Regions from separate parts of the Kocuria sp. WN036 genome, predicted to be linked through region 1. Evidence: riboswitches for the same ligand, from Rfam matches in the RefSeq annotation. Region 1 holds a riboswitch; each other region holds the start of a gene.
The links. A riboswitch is a leader RNA that binds a small molecule or an ion and turns the genes downstream of it on or off. The one in region 1 is predicted to bind cyclic di-AMP.
Positions count from the first base shown of each region.

Region 2: another riboswitch for cyclic di-AMP. It lies ahead of CK505_RS18580 (C40 family peptidase); the one in region 1 lies ahead of CK505_RS08205 (C40 family peptidase).
Region 3: another riboswitch for cyclic di-AMP. It lies ahead of CK505_RS08810 (C40 family peptidase); the one in region 1 lies ahead of CK505_RS08205 (C40 family peptidase).

Region 1 covers NZ_NSKF01000010.1:45,276-48,541, reverse strand. Annotated here, with positions in the region: gene CK505_RS08210 (DUF3105 domain-containing protein) at 1-102, opposite strand, end outside; gene CK505_RS08205 (C40 family peptidase) at 839-1,498, opposite strand; cyclic di-AMP (ydaO/yuaA leader) riboswitch at 1,504-1,694, opposite strand; gene CK505_RS18425 (hypothetical protein) at 2,240-2,404, opposite strand; gene CK505_RS18840 (hypothetical protein) at 2,520-2,648, opposite strand; gene CK505_RS08200 (hypothetical protein) at 2,645-2,923, opposite strand.
Region 2 covers NZ_NSKF01000035.1:9,563-12,828, reverse strand. Annotated here, with positions in the region: gene CK505_RS16265 (DUF305 domain-containing protein) at 1-243, opposite strand, end outside; gene CK505_RS18580 (C40 family peptidase) at 562-1,224, opposite strand; cyclic di-AMP (ydaO/yuaA leader) riboswitch at 1,230-1,420, opposite strand; gene CK505_RS18280 (hypothetical protein) at 1,834-2,022, opposite strand; gene CK505_RS16255 (four-helix bundle copper-binding protein) at 2,021-2,431, shown strand; gene CK505_RS16250 (DUF305 domain-containing protein) at 2,656-3,266, shown strand, end outside.
Region 3 covers NZ_NSKF01000011.1:60,663-63,928, forward strand. Annotated here, with positions in the region: gene serC (phosphoserine transaminase) at 1-288, opposite strand, end outside; gene CK505_RS08805 (metal-dependent transcriptional regulator) at 523-1,209, shown strand; cyclic di-AMP (ydaO/yuaA leader) riboswitch at 1,528-1,717, shown strand; gene CK505_RS08810 (C40 family peptidase) at 1,723-2,388, shown strand; gene CK505_RS08815 (C40 family peptidase) at 2,670-3,266, shown strand, end outside.

The sequences.
Region 1 (3,266 bases):
GAGCCGCCGCCTGCGGGTGGCCCGGGCATCGGCCGCCCAGTGCTGATCCAGCAGCGCAGCACGTTGCTGCCGCGCCCGCTCCGGGTCCGTACCGCCAGCCATGCGTCCTCCTTGAAAGGCCCAAAAAGGGTCTTGCTCCTCATGAACGGGCAGGACAGTAGCTCACTGCGCTGAGCCTTTCCTGCAAGGCCTTCTTCGGAAGATCGTCCACCATCCACTCCTGGACATGTCGGCGAGTGTGCATCCTCGAGCGCAGGAGAGGCGCGTCCTCGGTGGCTAACGGCGACGACGCAGAAGATCCAGGCCTGGGGCGGGATGTGAGGACCGGGTGCGCACTCCTTGCTGGTCGTTCAAAGAGGACGCACCCGGAGTATGTGATGCCTGAACCGGCTCAGCGTAGGCAAACCTGGACCGGCCCGGAGCCGACGTTGACGCTGTCGAGGACCGCCTGGTGGCCGTTCCGGCCGCCGTGCACGGCCTCGCCGCCGCCGGGATGGACCCCGATGTGGGCGCCCCCGGGGAGCAGTCGACGAGGACATCGGTCTGGGTCTGGACGGTGGAGACGCGGGCGCCGGACTCAAGTGGTCGGCCGGTTAGCCGCGGAAACTGGTTCAGGCCGCGCCCAGCGCATCACTCACCGCCCCAGTGCAGGCCTGATCCCGGACGGTGTCACCGAAACGACCGATGTCCGACGGGGGTGCTTTCGGAGAGGAGCACTCCCGCAGCAGGTGAAGGGCGCAGCAGGTGCGCGTGAGGTAGAGGCGGTCCGGCCCCGGGTGAGAGCGGTCCGGGGATCTGCTGCGGTGACCATGTGGGGCACCGCAGCAGCGAGTCCGGCTCAGCGGTAGGTGTAGTACCCGTCGACGGGCATGGCGTTGACGGAGTGGACGAAGGTGCCCTGGGTCGGGTTCAACGCAGAGACCATCTTGCCGCCACCGATGTAGATGCCGATGTGGTTGCCACCGTTCTGGGACACCAGGTCACCGGGCTGCGGGGTGGCGGTCGGGGTGGCCGCGGCGATCTGCTGGGAGCTGGTGCGGGGGATGTCGATGCCGTTCTGGGCGTAGACCCAGCCGGTGAATCCGGAGCAGTCCCAGGCCCCGAAGGAGGTCCCGCCCCAGACGTAGCCGGTGCCCACACCCTGCATGGCCGTGCCCACGATGCCGCCGGCGGCCGGGGCGAGTTCGGTGGTGGCGGTGGACTGCGGGCTCACGCTCGAGGTGGCGGCGCTCTGCTGCGGGGCCGGGGCCTGGTCGGCGGGGGCGGCGGGCTGCGCGGCGACCGGGGCCTGGTAGGTGTAGGAGGCCAGATCGGCCATCGCCGAGGCCGGAGCCGCATAGGAGGACCCGGAGGCGGCGGGGATCTCGGCGTAGGCCTGGGCCGGAGCGATGGAGCCCACCAGTGCTGCGCCGGCGGCGGCGACGACGGTGGTGGTGCGCACGGCGCGCGAGGAGGTCTCGGCGCGGTGGCGGGCAGTGTTCTGCGTGAAAAGCGACATGGGTGGATTCCTCCCTTTGCCTACGAGGTGAGCTGTCGGATGCGGGTGGGAGACACCCGGCCGCAGAACGCACGCGCTCTGCACGGCTTAACCCCAAGGCCCCGGTACACCGGGACCGGTAATGGTTCCCCCGCTTCTGCCAAGCGATTTCTCTTCAGGAACCCCGGGCACCGGCAGAACTCGGCGATGTGCCACGGGGGCGCCAAGAAGATCAGCTCTCGGCACGCGGAGGACGATACAGGGCCCACCCCCTAATGTCACGTTTTGGTCACGGCCGCTGATCGGGTGGTCGCCTTGGTTGCCGAGGGTGCTCAGCACCGTGTTCCCGACCCAGCGGAGCTTCGTTTCGAGCGGGAACGTCAGGGTGTTCACCGTTAGCGGGGGCGTGGCCGGGGAGAGTCCCTGGTGGGCCCGAAGATGCACACCCTCGGCACGCCTGCGGCGGCCTGTCAGCACTGGGAGACCGCCGGTGGCTGCGGTGGGCGGTTTACGCGCGTAGGGTAAGAAAAGCGATCGAGGCTCTCGGGCGGTGGCTTCGGAGAATATCGGGAGGATAAATTCAGCGCGCACTCATATCTGCCGTAATCCGCCATCCGCCATCCGAACGAAGCACATTTCTTCATCGAATCTTCATGCCTTCAGCGTGTAGAGGAAGAACGGGCACGCTCAAGGGCAGGACAGGAATCGATGTGTTCGCCGGCAGGTGATTCGACTGCATGGCCTTAGGGGCACGCCCGGGGGTCAGTGTTCAGACGGCATCGACACGGCCGCCTCCAAGACGTTGATTCCGTTTGCGGCAACGGGAAATCCGGAGGATGCTTCGTCTGCTGCTTCCTCGATACTGCCGGTATATCCGGGCAGGACCAGGGCGCACCCCAGGACGAGGGCGGTGCTGGTGCGCTTCACAGGGGGCCTCCAACCGGCGGGGCGAGCGGGCAACGGCATCGGCCGCTCGAGACGCCAACAAGATATCCGCCTCGCCGTGGCGACGCCTGCCATGCCCTTGCGAAATGACCGCCTCCTACCCGAGGGGGTGGTCGTTGCGGTCCATCTGCCAGTCGGCCAGGTCCACGGAGACCGCCGCGGCGGCGCCGGCCCACAGAGAGAAGTCGAGCCATTTCCCGCTGAGCTGGAACCGGTCGTCGCTCACGGTCGGTCCTGCCCGGCGGGCCCGCCTTGGCCGAGCGGGACGGTGTCCTTCCAGAAGCCCTGGGCGCGGAGGAACCTCTCGAGGTTCTCGCGGTGGTCGGGGCACGCCAGCCAGCTCTTGCGGTGGTGTGGGGTGTGGATGCGCGGGTTGTTCCAGCGGATCCGCCACGCAGCGTCCGCGCCGCAGCCCTTGCGGGAGCACTGCAAGTTGTCGGGTCCGGCCGGTGGTGCCGCGGATCCGTGCGGGGACAGCGATCTGAGCCGGTCGGTCTCCACGGCGGTCGTGCTCCTCAGGGTACTCGGGCAGGCTCACCGGACAGCCCCGCGTCAGGCTCAGGCCGCGCCGCGGCGCCGGGAGGTGTCGTCCTCGACAGTAGCGGAGGAAGCCGGGTTCCCGCTGGGAGCAACCGTGCTCCCAGGGCCTGATGTCGCGGTCTGCGGGGCTCTCGTTGCGGTGTCTTTCCGTCGTCGCCGTGACCGGTGATGGACTCACCCGCCAACACGGGGTGAAGTGACCCCCCGTCATCAGGACACCCACGGCAGTGTGGCCCCTGCTCAGCGTAGGATTCCCGCTTTGACTTCGAAGTCGTTTGTATAGTTTTCCTCAAGATGGCGTGAA
Region 2 (3,266 bases), on a different contig from region 1:
ACGGATTTCGGGACGCTCGGACTTCTGCAGGGCCAGCTCGGCCATGTCGGTGGCACCTTGGTGGTGGGGGACCATCATCACGGCGAAGTGGCGGTCGTGGTTCATGTGCCGCTCAGCGCCCGTCTGTGCGGAGGCGGAGGCAGGCTGGTGCGTCGGGGACGCGACCGCCGCGGTCGCCCCGGCACCGCTGAGGGCCAGCGCCAGGGCCGTCCCGGCGGCCAGGTGCTTGAACGTCGACGTCATGACGAATCTCTCTTTCGCAGCAGCCCGTACTGGACCTGCACATCGTGGTGTTTGCTCTGTTCAGCCTCGGGTCGAGGCGGACCGATCCATCCACGGTAGCCCCGCCGCAGCTGGCTTCGCCGGGCTGGGAGGGCTGGGCGGTAGATCTTCACTGAACCTTCAAGAGCGGGCCCATCAGGCGGCCAGATCGGGGTGTTCCCCGGCGGTGGATGGGTGCAGGCATCTCCGGTTCTGACCGACCGATCCTGGATGCTGATCAGGTGGGGGGCACACCCGCCGCCCGCCACGAGCGGCATTCGTGGCGGACGGAGGGTTGGCTCAGCGGAAGGTGACGTAGCCGACCGTCGGCATGGCATTCACGCTGTGCACGAAGGTGCCCTGGGTGGGATTCAGCGCGGAGATCATCTTGCCGCCACCAAGGTAGATCCCGATGTGGGCCCCGCCGTTCTGGACGACGAGGTCGCCAGGCTGCGGGTCGGTGGTCAGGGTGCCGGCCGCCCACTGCTGCTGGCTAGTGCGGGGGAGGTCGATGCCCTGCTGGGCGTAGACCCACTGGGTGAAGCCGGAGCAGTCCCAGGCGCCGAAGTCCGTGCCGCCCCAGACGTAACCGGTGCCGGCTCCCTGCATCGCTGTGCCCACGATCCCGGAGGCGCCGGTAATTTCGGTGATGTCCGCCGATTGGGTGGACACCGCCACGGCCGATGTAGCCTGCTCGGGCGCGGCCGGGGCCTGGGAAGAGGCGGTGGAGACGGTCTGCGGGGCGGCCGCGGGCTGGGAGGCCGCCGAGGTGTAAGTCGTCAGTGCGGACGCGGGGGTCGCGTAGGCGGGGGCGGTCTCTGCGGGGACCTCGGCGTAGGCCTGGGCCGGGGCGATGGAGCCGATGAGCACCGCACCGGCGGTGGCAGCGATCGTGGTGTTGCGCACGGCGTGAGAGGTGGTCTCGGCACGGTGGCGGGCAGCGTGGCGCTTGAAAACAGTCATGGGTGAGTTCCTCCCTTTGCCTACGAGGTGAGCTGTCGGATGCGGGTGGGAGACACCCGGCCGGCAGAGCGCACGCGCTCTGCCGGCTTAACCCCAAGGCCCCGGATCACCGGGACCGAAAATGGTTCCCCCGCTTCTGCCAAGCGATATCTCTTCAGGAACCTCGAGCACCGGCAGAATTCGGCGATGTGCACGAGGGCGCCGACCGGATCAGTCATCGGCACGCAGTGGACAGTAGCCCATCCATAACGAAAGTGTCACGTTTAGGTCACGGCCTGGATTCTCTCCTCAGTCGGGAGCGGGAAGCTGTGATTCCGGCCTCGGAAAAATACGCCCCGAGGAAGTGAAACCGTCACGCAGCAGGACCCGTCGCGTAGCTCACACCGGTCTTTCAAAGCGCTCTGACTAGGACACATGGCATGGTGGCGCGCGTTTCGCTGGACGCAGCCGACAGCGACAGGGCTCTGCAACCATGCGCAGTCTTCAGCGCGGGCCGGGCCAGCACCAAGATTGTTGGGGAGGATTTTCAAGGTGGCTCACAGTTTGGGAGGGCTTCGGAAGTGCCCTTCCGAGGCCTTAGGGCAGGGTTTCTTCATGAAATCTCCATATTCAGCCCGCTGCACCGATGTAGAGGCCAGGTAGTGAGGCGGGATCGCGGATTCTTGAGGCGTTGATCTTCATCAAATCTTCAAGCTTTCGGGTCGCGTCACACAGAATCGGCAGTTTACTGTCGATGACATGGCGGGCTGGCTCCGGCCGGTTCGTCTCCTCGACCGAACCGACGAAGGAGCAAGCCATGACCCATCACGTGAGCGCGATGCTGGAGACCTACCCGAAGGACCTCGGGGGAGTGGACCAGGGCAAGCTGGCGGCCTGTATCGAGGCCTGCTTCGAGTGCGCCCAGACCTGCACCGCTTGTGCCGATGCCTGCCTGTCCGAGGACATGGTCGCCGAGCTGACCAAGTGCATCCGCACCAATCTCGACTGCGCGGACCTGTGCGAGGCCACCGGGCGGGTGCTCTCCCGGCACACCGGCTACGACGCGAACATCACCTTGGACGCGATCCGGGTCTGCCAGATGGCGTGCAAGGCGTGTGCTGATGAGTGCGAGCAGCACGCGGACATGCACGAGCACTGCCGGATCTGTGCTGAGGCCTGCCGTCGCTGCGAGGCCGCCTGTGCGGCACTGGTCGCCTCCCTGGGCTGAGCCCAGACTCGCGCTGACCCACGGACGCCGATGACCGGCCTCCGTCGGTGAAAGAGGAGCCTGATGGGCTGATCGGGCGTGCCCGGATGCGGGTTCCCTCTTCCCCCCGCCCCTTGTTCAGTACAGCTCTGCCCGCGCGGTTTGTTCACGCGCAGGGTACGGGGCTGATGACCGAGCCGGCACCTCGGGGTCGAGCTCCTTCATTGCGGAAGAGAGACATCATCATGCGTTCCATCCAGTTCCCTGGCCGTCGCACGGCGGCCGCCGCCTCCACCGTTGTCGTCGCCACGGCCCTGTGGGGCGGGGCCAGCGCCCCAGTGTTCGCCCACGGACAGGTGACCACCCCGGTCTCGTCCCACGCCCAGGATCAGGCCCCGGAGGACATGCTCGGCCCCGATCCCACCTCCCCGACCGCCTACGAATTCGGTGAGACCCTGGCCGGTTTGGAGGGCGAGCAGCTGGAGGTCACTTTCCTGGCCGAGATCATTGGCCACCACCAGGCCGCGATCGAGATGGCCCAGCTGGAGCTCGAGCGCGGGACCAGCCCGGACATCCGCACCCACGCGGAGAACATCATCGCCAGCCAGCAGCACCAGATCGACCAGTTCACCACCTGGTTGGAGGAGTGGTACGGGTTGACCCCGGAAGAGGCCAAGGCTCAGGCCCCGGAGGAAGCACAGGAGGAGATGAAGATCCTGGAGGAGGAGACCCGGATGATGGTCGAAGAACTGGCCGCTGTTGAGGCTGGCGAGGACTTCGACGTCGCTTTCGTGCAGAAGATGATCCCGCACCACAACGGCGGGATCGTCGAGTTCCTCGAGCTGCAGTCCCGCGC
Region 3 (3,266 bases), on a different contig from region 1:
GGCCCTCCGCTCGACCAGCCCGAACGCGGCGGCGTCCCAGAACGCGGTGGCCCCGCCCAGGCCCAGGAGCACCTCGTGGCCGGAGGGCAGGCCGAGGAACTGCGCGAGGCCCTCCCGCACCGAGCCCACGAGCTCCTGCACCGGCGCCTGGCGGTGGGAAGTGCCGAGCAGGCCGGCCCCGGCGCGCGACACGGCCTCGACCTGTGCCGGACGGATCTTGGAGGGGCCGGCGCCGAAGCGGCCGTCGGCGGGCAGCAGGTGCTGGGGGATGGTGACGTGTGCGGGCAACGGGCGCTCCCTCGTGGGTGACGTGCGGCGGGTGGTGCGCGACGGGCACGGCCGCCGCGGAGGCCGCTCGCGCCGTTCGCGACTCGGCCCATTCTGCCCCACCCGCGGACGGCGGGCCCCGCGGGCGCCTCCTCCCTCCGGGCGGCCGGAGGGCTCGCGCACTAAGCTCGTGCGGGAAGACCGGACCGGGCGGGATCCCCGGGCCGGGACGGCCGGACGAAGGATGACTGAGGCATGAGCGACCTGATCGACACCACGGAGATGTACCTGCGGACCGTCCTCGAGCTCGAGGAGGAGGGGATCACGCCGATGCGGGCACGGATCGTCGAGCGCCTCGACCACTCCGGGCCCACGGTCTCGCAGACGGTGTCCAGGATGGAGCGGGACGGGCTGCTGACGGTGGGCCAGGACCGGTCGCTGCTGCTCACCCCTGCCGGCCGTGAGCGTGCGGTGCAGGTGATGCGCAAGCACCGGCTGGCGGAGCGGCTGCTCGCCGACGTCATCGGCCTGGACCTCGCCCAGGTGCACGACGAGGCGTGCCGGTGGGAGCACGTGATGAGCGAGCAGGTCGAGCGGCGGCTCGTGGACCTGCTGCACAGCCCCCGGTACTCGCCGTACGGCACGCCGATCCCCGGTCTGGCCGCCCTCGGGGTCGAGGAGAGCCCCGCAGCGGCGCACCCCTCCCTGCTCGACGCCGCCCGCCACGACCCGGACGGGGCGCACACCGTGGCGCTGCTGCCGGAGGTGGTCCAGGCGGACGCGGACCTCCTGGGCGTGCTGAGCGACGTGGGAGTGCTCACCGGGGCGGAGGTCACGGCCCGGGTGGACGGTCAGATCGTGCGCATCGAGGTGGCGGCCACGGGGCGGTCCGCGGAGATCGACCTGCGCACCGCCGCGGCCATCCGCGTCCTCGCTCCCTGAGGCGCCGCCGTCTCCCGGAGCGGGGCGGCGAACGGTTCTTCCCGGGTGTGGGGACGTTCACAAGCCACTTTCGGCCAGTCCGGCCCGAGCCGGACCCCGGAGGCGCGGCTTCCCTGGTGACAGGCGGATTCCCAGGGCGCTCGAAGACACTGCACAGCTCGTCACAGGTGCGAATTGATTCGACTTTTCCTCTCAATAGCTACTCATTGAGACCCGCAGCGTTGTCCGGCTGTTATCTGTCGTGATCAAAACGTGACACTTCCGTAATCTGTCATGTACTGTTCAACGCGTGCCGATCACTGGTCGGATCGGCGCCCTCGGAGCACATCGCCGAATTCTGCCGGTGCCCGTGGCCTCTACACAGAAACTGCTTGGCAGAAGCGGGGGAACCACTTTCGGTCCCGGTGATCCGGGTCCTTGGGGTTAAGTCGTCAGAGCGCGTGCGTTCTGCGGCCGGGTGTCTCCCACCCGAATCCGACAGCTCACCTCGTAGGCAAAGGGAGGAACTCAACCATGTCGCTTTTCACGCTGAACGCTGCCCGCCACCGTGCCGAGACCACCTCGCACGTCGTGCGCAACACCACCATCGCCGCCGCTGCCGGCGCCGCGATGATCGGCTCCGTCGCCCCGGCCCAGGCCTTCGCCCAGGCTCCCGTCGAGACCGGCGCGGCCTACTCGGCCCCGGCCTCCGCCTCGCTGGCCGAGTACTCCTCGTACACCTACCAGGCCCCGGTCGCCGCGCAGCCCGCCGCTCCCGCCTACGAGGCCCCGGCCCCGGCCCCGCAGCAGACCGCCGCCACCTCGAGCGTCACCCCGCAGTCCACCGCCACCACCGAGATCGCCCCGGCCGCCGGCGGCGTCGTGGGCACCGCGATGTCCGCGCAGGGTGCGGGCTACGTCTACGGCGGCACCGCCTACGGCGCCTGGGACTGCTCCGGCTTCACCCAGTGGGTCTTCGCCCAGAACGGCATCGACCTGCCCCGGACCACCTGGTCCCAGTTCGCGGCGGGCACCCCCACCGCCACCCCGCAGCCCGGTGACCTCGTCTCGCAGAACGGCGGCGCCCACGTGGGCATCTACATCGGCGGCGGCAAGATGATCTCCGCCCTCAACCCGACCCAGGGCACCCAGGTCCACTCCGTCAACGCCATGCAGCTGGACGGCTACTACACCTTCTGATCCGGTCCGCCGCCCGCGACGACCCCGCTCGTCGCGGGCGGCACCCGATCACCCCCCCCCCCCCCCACGCCGCACGCCGAGAACCGCTCTCCCGGTTCCCGGCGGTGCCTGCTGTCCGACCGGACGGCGCCCCCCTCCTCCGCTCGCCGGCCGTCGTTCCCGATCCCGGAACGCACCCCTGCCGGACACCGGCCCACCCCGCGCACTGCCCGGGGCGATCCGTGCTGTCACCCGCGCCCTCCGGCAGGCCCGGCTCCGAAAGAAAGTCGTCTGAACTCCTCATGACCCGTGATCTGACCTCCTCGAACGGCATCGGCTCGCTCTTCTCCGGCAAGGCCCGCACCGTGGCCGCCGTGGCCGCCTTCTCCGGGCTGGCCCTCGCCACCACCGTCTCCGTGCAGGCCGCTCCGGCCCAGGACGCCTCCGCCGACGCCCCGCTGTCCGCCGTGGCCGCGGCCACCCCCGCCGCGGCGCCCGCCGTGTCCCTCGAGCCCGTCGCCCACGTGCAGAAGGTCGAGTCCGACCGGAAGTCCGAGAAGAAGGTCGAGAAGAAGGCCGAGCGGCAGAAGGTCGAGACCCCGGTCGTCGCGGCTCCCGCCGTGGCCGCTCCGGCGCCGAAGGCCGCCGCCGCGCCCGCTCCGGTCGCCGCCCCGAAGCCGGCCGTGCAGGCGGCTCCGGCCCCGAAGGCCGCCGCCGCGCCCGCCCCGAAGCCGGCCCCGAAGCCCGCACCGGTCGCCGCCCCGAAGCCGGCCGTGCAGGCGGCTCCGGCTCCGAAGCCCGCCGCCGCGCCCGCCCCGAAGCCGGCCGTGCAGGCCGCTCCGGCCACCCAGCGCACCGTCACCCCGCAGAGCTCGGCCTCCGGCAAGGGCGCGACCATC